Ketobacter alkanivorans: one gene and its partner. The protein of the gene in region 1 binds, or shares a complex with, the protein of each later gene. Links are inferred from orthologs where the notes say so. Each region holds a gene or a part of one and is shown on either strand. Other genes may lie near its edges. The genes, in order: Kalk_RS19185 and Kalk_RS18575.

What was found.
Region 2: the proteins of Kalk_RS19185 (region 1) and Kalk_RS18575 are in contact, whole or in part, in a solved structure (PDB 8BNU), measured with the Escherichia coli proteins. The link is inferred for Ketobacter alkanivorans from one-to-one orthologs.

What each region holds. Positions count from the first base shown.
Region 1 is NZ_CP022684.1:4,478,290-4,481,570, forward strand. Bases 317-3,276 are described here. They hold Kalk_RS19185 (3-hydroxyacyl-CoA dehydrogenase NAD-binding domain-containing protein), read left to right. Parts: upstream 317-704; coding sequence 705-2,849; downstream 2,850-3,276. Other genes in these bases: Kalk_RS19180 (acetyl-CoA C-acetyltransferase), read left to right, coding at 317-687; Kalk_RS19190 (tetratricopeptide repeat protein), read left to right, coding at 3,010-3,276. In the rest of the region: more of Kalk_RS19180, read left to right, coding at 1-316; more of Kalk_RS19190, read left to right, coding at 3,277-3,281. UniProt on the Escherichia coli protein: Catalyzes the formation of a hydroxyacyl-CoA by addition of water on enoyl-CoA. Also exhibits 3-hydroxyacyl-CoA epimerase and 3-hydroxyacyl-CoA dehydrogenase activities.
Region 2 is NZ_CP022684.1:4,343,824-4,347,055, forward strand. The notes cover bases 94-3,004. They hold Kalk_RS18575 (acetyl-CoA C-acetyltransferase), read left to right. Parts: upstream 94-864; coding sequence 865-2,145; downstream 2,146-3,004. Other genes in these bases: Kalk_RS18570 (3-oxoacyl-ACP reductase), read right to left, coding at 94-524; Kalk_RS18580 (NADPH-dependent 2,4-dienoyl-CoA reductase), read left to right, coding at 2,353-3,004. Also shown: more of Kalk_RS18570, read right to left, coding at 1-93; more of Kalk_RS18580, read left to right, coding at 3,005-3,232.

The DNA of each region.
Region 1 (3,281 bases):
CAAATGAAAGCGGCAGATGCCCAAAAGAGCGGCCGTTTCGACAAGAGCATGGTTCCTGTAAAAGACATGAACGGCCTGACCATTCTGGATAAAGACGAATTCCTGCGCCCGGAAACAACGAAAGAAGGTCTCGGCAGCTTGAATCCTTCCTTCTTAATGATGGGTGAGATGGGCTTTGATGGTGTGGCGCTGCAAAAGTATCACATGGTTGAGCGCATCAACCACGTTCATACCCCTGGTAACTCCTCTGGAATAGTAGATGGTGCCTCGTTGGTGTTGATTGGCTCCAAGGCCAAAGGCGAAGCGCTGGGTCTGACCCCTCGTGGTCGTATCGTTGCCACGGCCATCACCAGTACCGATCCTACCATCATGCTGACCGGCCCAGGCCCCGCGGCAGACAAAGCGCTGGCCAAGGCTGGTTTGACCTATGATGACATCGATTTGTTCGAAGTAAACGAAGCCTTTGCTTCCGTGGTTATGCGTTTTATGAAAGACACCGGCGTGCCCGCCGAGAAGATAAACGTGAATGGCGGCTCTATAGCGTTGGGACATCCACTGGGTGCTACCGGCGGCATGATTCTGGGTACCGTTCTGGATGAGTTGGAGCGGCGTAATTTGAAACGCGGTCTGTGTACTCTGTGCGTGGGTGCAGGTATGGGTATCGCAACCATCATTGAGCGCGTTTAAGGGCCAGGAGAAGAACAATGAGTGAAGCTATTCGTTACGAAAAAGACAGTGATAACATCGTCGTATTGACGATGGATATGCCAGGCCAGTCTGCCAATACCATGAATGCGACCTACAAAACGTCCATGGATGATTGCATTGACCGCTTGGAAAAAGAAGAAAATCTTGCTGGAGTGGTTTTAACCTCTGCCAAGAAGACGTTCTTTGCCGGTGGCGACCTGAATGATCTGATCAAGGCGACTCCAGAAGTAGCGCAGGAGTTTATGGACGGCGTAACAGCAGTGAAAGATCAGCTGCGTCGTTTGGAAAAACTGAAAGCGCCAGTGGTTGCTGCAATAAATGGTGCTGCATTGGGTGGTGGTTATGAAATCTGCCTGGCCTGCAACCATCGAATTGCAATCAATGATCGTAAAACCAAAATTGGTTTGCCGGAAGTGACATTGGGATTGCTGCCGGGCGGTGGTGGTGTGGTGCGTCTGACCCGACTGCTGGGTTTGGAAGCAGCAGCGCCGTTCCTGCTCGAAGGTAAGCAGGTCAACCCTGAAGCGGCGTTGAAAGCCGGTTTGATCCATGAATTGGCAGATAATGCGGAAGACATGTTGGCGAAAGCCAAGGCCTTCTGTAAGGCTAACCCCAGCGTTCAGCAGCCCTGGGACACCAAAGGTTACAAGGTTCCTGGTGGTACGCCGTCTCATCCTGGTCTGGCTATGAAGCTGCCGATGATTCCGGCCATGCTGAAAAACAAAACCAAGGGCTGTTACCCTGCACCAGAAGCGATTTTGAGTGCGGCAGTGGAATCCTTGCAGGTGGATGTGGACACGGGCTTCAAAATTGAAGGTCGTTACTTCACTAGCCTGGCTATCGGGCCGGTTTCCACCAATATGATTAAGGCATTCTTTTTTCAGCTGCAGCAGATCAGCAAAGGCAGCAGCCGTCCTAAAGGTTTCGAGCACCACACTACCAAGAAAGTGGGTATCCTCGGTGCCGGTATGATGGGGGCGGGTATTGCGTATTCCTCTGCTATGTCTGGCATTGAAGTGGTGCTGAAGGATGTATCTGAAGAAAACGCGCAGAAAGGTAAGGACTACAGCAAGAAATTGCTGGATAAGGCGATCTCTCGCGGCAAGATGACCAAAGAAAAAGCCGAGGGTATTCTGAGCCTGATCAAGCCTACTGGAAATGCCGAAGACCTTCAGGGCTGCGATCTGGTGATCGAAGCGGTATTTGAAAAGGTTGAATTGAAAGCGGCTGTAACTCAAGAGGCAGAAGCGCAGATGCTGGCTACCGGCGTGATGGCTTCTAACACCTCAAGTTTGCCCATTACCGGGTTGGCGCAAGCATCCAGCCGTCCTGCCAATTTCATTGGCCTGCACTTCTTCTCTCCTGTCGACAAAATGCCGCTGGTTGAGATTATTTGCGGTAAAGAGACGTCTGATGAAACTCTGGCTAAGGCACTCGATTACGTATTGCAGATTCGCAAGACTCCGATTGTGGTTAATGACGCCCGTGGTTTCTTCACTACCCGTGTTATCGGTACATACGTGAATGAAGGCTTGGGTATGTTGGCCGAAGGGCTGAATGCTGCCTCTATCGAGATGGCTGCTGCTAAAGCTGGCTTCCCGGTAGGCACCTTGGCCATAAGTGATGAGCTGAACCTGCAAACCATGCGTAATATTCGTTTGGCAACAGAAGCTGCTTTGAAAGCAGAAGGCAAATCCCTGCCAAAAGGCGCTACTGACGGTGTCATTGATCGTATGATCGATGAATTCGATCGTGGTGGTAAGTTGGCCGGTAAAGGCTTCTATGACTATCCGCAAGGTGGTAAGAAGACTCTATGGCCGGGCTTGAAAGAAGCCTTTGGTGCTGGCAGCAAAGAGATTCCCTTTGAGGATATGCAGGAGCGTTTCTTGTTTGTGCAGTCTCTGGAGACAGTGCGTTGCATGGAGGAGGGCGTGATTGAGAAGGTGGCTGATGCCAATATTGGTTCCATTATGGGTATTGGTTTCCCTGCCTGGACTGGTGGAGTGGTTCAATACATCAATCAGTATGGCTTGCGCAAGTTTGTTGCCCGTGCCCAGGAGCTGGCTGATAAGTATGGCGAGCGTTTCAACCCACCTGCGCTGTTGGTTGAAAAAGCTGAAAAAGACGAAACCTTCGAATAAATAATTCGAGCAAGTTGTAAGGTTTCAGATTAAGCCCGCTACTGGTTTCCCGGTGGCGGGCTTTTTATTGGGTGTTTATTTGGGCTCTGGGTGTGCCTGGGTGGAAAAGCTTTGTCTCCGCAGTGACGCTGTGTCTATACTTTGCACATAAGGGGGACACATGGCACGTCAATTTTGTAAATATCATCCACTGGAACCCGCGCTTTGGTATAGCCCGAAGCGGCATATTGCCTTTTGCGAACGCTGCGTCGACAGCGGCGAGACGCTGGGGGGTATGGGGCAGGCCCGTTGTTTCGTCAGTGGTGAAGAGCTGGACTATCTGGGCAGCGCTAATACCGCTCAGCCATTCTGGGATAGGTTGGGGGCTTTCTTCAGGTACCCATTTAAACCAGACAGTCTCATTGTTATTGGCGTGTTTGTGCTCGTAGCTTG
Region 2 (3,232 bases), 130 kb from region 1 along the record:
CCGATTTCCTTCGCTACTGAGCGAACAAAACCTTCCAGTGCGCGCTGAGCAATTTGTTGGCGTGGGTTGGATTTGCAGGATTCGGGAGGCAAACCAATAACAACAACCCGAGCGCAGTCGTTTAACTTGCGAATGACGGGGTGGAAAAAATTGTGCAGTTCACGGGTTTGCTCGCTGGTTTCGATGCCGGTGGCATCAAATATCAGAGCTTTGAACTTAGCGGCTTCAGCGGAGGAGTCCACAGCGGTAAGCGTAAGCTCCGCTTTTTCTCCGGCGGCTTGGATTTCTGCCAGGGCGCTGCCATTATTTGGGGTTTGAACCGTGGCGTTGCTGGCCTTCAATGTGCTGGCAATGGACTCAGCCATGCGGCCACCGGGGGCTGCGCCAACAAGAACGTTTCCGGTTACGAATGAAGTTTGAGCCTGTGAGTGACGTTCCAGTTGGGTGGGAACGGGCAGGTTCAAAGAAGAAAGAAGAGAACGTCCAACGTTGCTGCTGAGCATGGATTCGTAAACATCGGCCATCGGTCAGATCCTGTGTGTTTGTGCGTTATATGGTATAGTTTCGCCCCTTCGCGATCAGCTATTGCCTGATTGATCAGGTAATAATCGGCGACTTGGCTTGGTAGTCGGCACGTATATTAAAGTAGTTGCGTTGAAAATTGAATTGACCCGCATTAAGAGCCTGCAGGTCAGTTGTGCCAATGCGAGACAGATTAGTCTGGGTAGACTAGCCTCCCACGAAGTTTGCGTACGTTGACGACGGCTTCCAAGCCGATTGTAGCCCAATGCGATTTCTTAAATTGTAAGCAACTCAACACGTTATGCTCCCTGATGAGGAGCGCATTCAACAGGAAGCCATTCCATGAAAGTAGATAAAGTTCGTAAAGTAGCCATTATTGGCGGTAATCGAATTCCTTTCGCCCGTTCCAACTCGGCCTATTCTCATGCTAGCAACCAGGACATGCTGACCGCAGCACTGAATGGATTGGTGGATCGTTACAATCTGTCGGGCGAACTGCTGGGCGAAGTTGTGGGTGGCGCTGTAATGAAGCATTCCCGCGATTTCAACCTGGTGCGCGAATCTGTTCTGAGCACCCAGTTGGCACCGGAAACCCCTTGTTATGACATTCAACAGGCCTGTGGCACCGGTTTAGAAGCCGCCATCCTGGTTGCTAACAAGATTGCACTGGGTCAGATTGATAGTGGTATCGCTTGTGGAACCGATACCACGTCCGACGCGCCTATCGGTGTGAGCGAAGGTTTGCGTAAAATTTTACTGGAGTTGAATCGCGCCAAAACCACTCAGGATCGACTGAAGCTGATCGGTAAGATTCGCCCCAAGCACCTGATGCCTTTGATTCCTGCCAATTCCGAGCCGCGTACTGGTTTGGCCATGGGCGATCATTGCCAGATCACCGCTAAAGAGTGGAATATTCCCCGTGATCAGCAGGATGAACTGGCGTTTAACAGCCACAAGAATATGGCGAAAGCCTACGAAGAAGGCTTCTTCGATGACATGCTGACGCCATTTATGGGGCTTGAGCGTGACAACAATATGCGTGGCGATACCTCGTTAGAGAAGCTGGCCTCACTGAAGCCTTGCTTTGATAAAGAAAATGGCACCATGACGGCTGCCAACTCCACACCACTGACCGACGGTGCTTCTTCTGTGCTGCTGGCCAGTGAAGAGTGGGCAAAAGAGCGCGGCCTTCCGGTGCTTGCGTACATCACCTTCTGCGAAACAGCCGCGATTGACTTCGTTGGTAAAAAAGAAGGCCTGTTGATTGCGCCTGCTTATGCCGTACCCCGTATGCTGGATCGCGCTGGTATCAAACTGCAGGATTTCGACTTCTATGAAATCCACGAAGCGTTTGCTGCACAAGTACTGTATACCTTGAAAGCCTGGGAGGATGAAAAGTTCTGTAAAGAGCGCCTGGGTCGTGACGGTATTCTGGGTAGCATTGATCGCAGCAAATTGAACGTCAAAGGCTCCTCGTTGGCCGCAGGTCACCCCTTTGCTGCCACCGGTGGCCGTATCATTCATACACTGGCCAAGCTGTTGAATGAGAAAGGCTCCGGTCGCGGTCTGATCTCCATTTGTGCTGCAGGTGGTCAGGGCGTGACAGCCATTTTGGAGAAGTAATACTCTTCAGGGTAAGTAAAAAAGGCGGCTGTAAAGGCCGCCTTTCTTGTATCTGGGGGTTACATTTCCCCGGAGCAGCTTGAATTTTACGTTCCGCAAACGAAAGCAAGCAGACTGTTCAGTCGGGTTACTATTCCTGGCTACCGAATTCAGATAGGTGCGCTAGGATTGCATCAGCACTTACGAAAGCCTGTTTCAGGAGATAACATGAACAAGCACTATCCTCACATGCTTCAACCATTGGATCTGGGATTCACCACGTTGCGCAATCGCGTCTTAATGGGATCCATGCACACCGGGTTGGAGGATCGTTTCTACCATATCGACAAACTGGCTAATTACTTTGCCGAGCGCGCCCGTGGTGGGGTGGGGATCATTGTTACCGGTGGTTATTCACCAAACCGCCGGGGTGACCTTCTGCCCTACGGTTCCAGCATGAATAGCAAGGTGACAGCAGTGCTGCATCGCCACGTGACCGGTAAGGTTCACAATGAAGGCGGTAAGATCGCACTGCAATTGCTGCACGCCGGTCGTTACGGTTATACCCCCTACAGCGTTTCTCCCTCTGGTATTAAATCGCCCATTACGCCTTTCAAACCGGCAAAGATGAGCGCTAAAGGAGTGCAGGGCACTATAGATGATTATGCCCGAGCTGCTGAGTTGGCTCAGTTTGCTGGCTACGACGGTATAGAGATTATGGGCTCGGAGGGCTACCTGATTAACCAGTTCTTGGCCGAGCGCACGAACAAGCGTACTGATAAATGGGGCGGCAGTGCTGAGAACCGCATGCGTTTCCCATTAGAAGTCGTGCGCGCAATTAGAAAAGCGGTAGGTTCCCATTTCATAATTATCTACCGCATTTCTCTTATGGATTTGGTTGAGGGAGGGCAAACCTGGGATGAAGTGGTCGCCCTGGCCAAATCTTTGGAAGCAGAAGGGGTCAACATTTTTAATACGGGGATCGGTTGGCATGAAGCGCGCGTACCCACCATTGTGACGTCGGTGCCTCGTGGTGCTTTTGCCTTTGCCACGGCAAAACTGAAGCAAGCTGTGACCATTCCTGTGTGCGCCAGTAACCGCATCAATA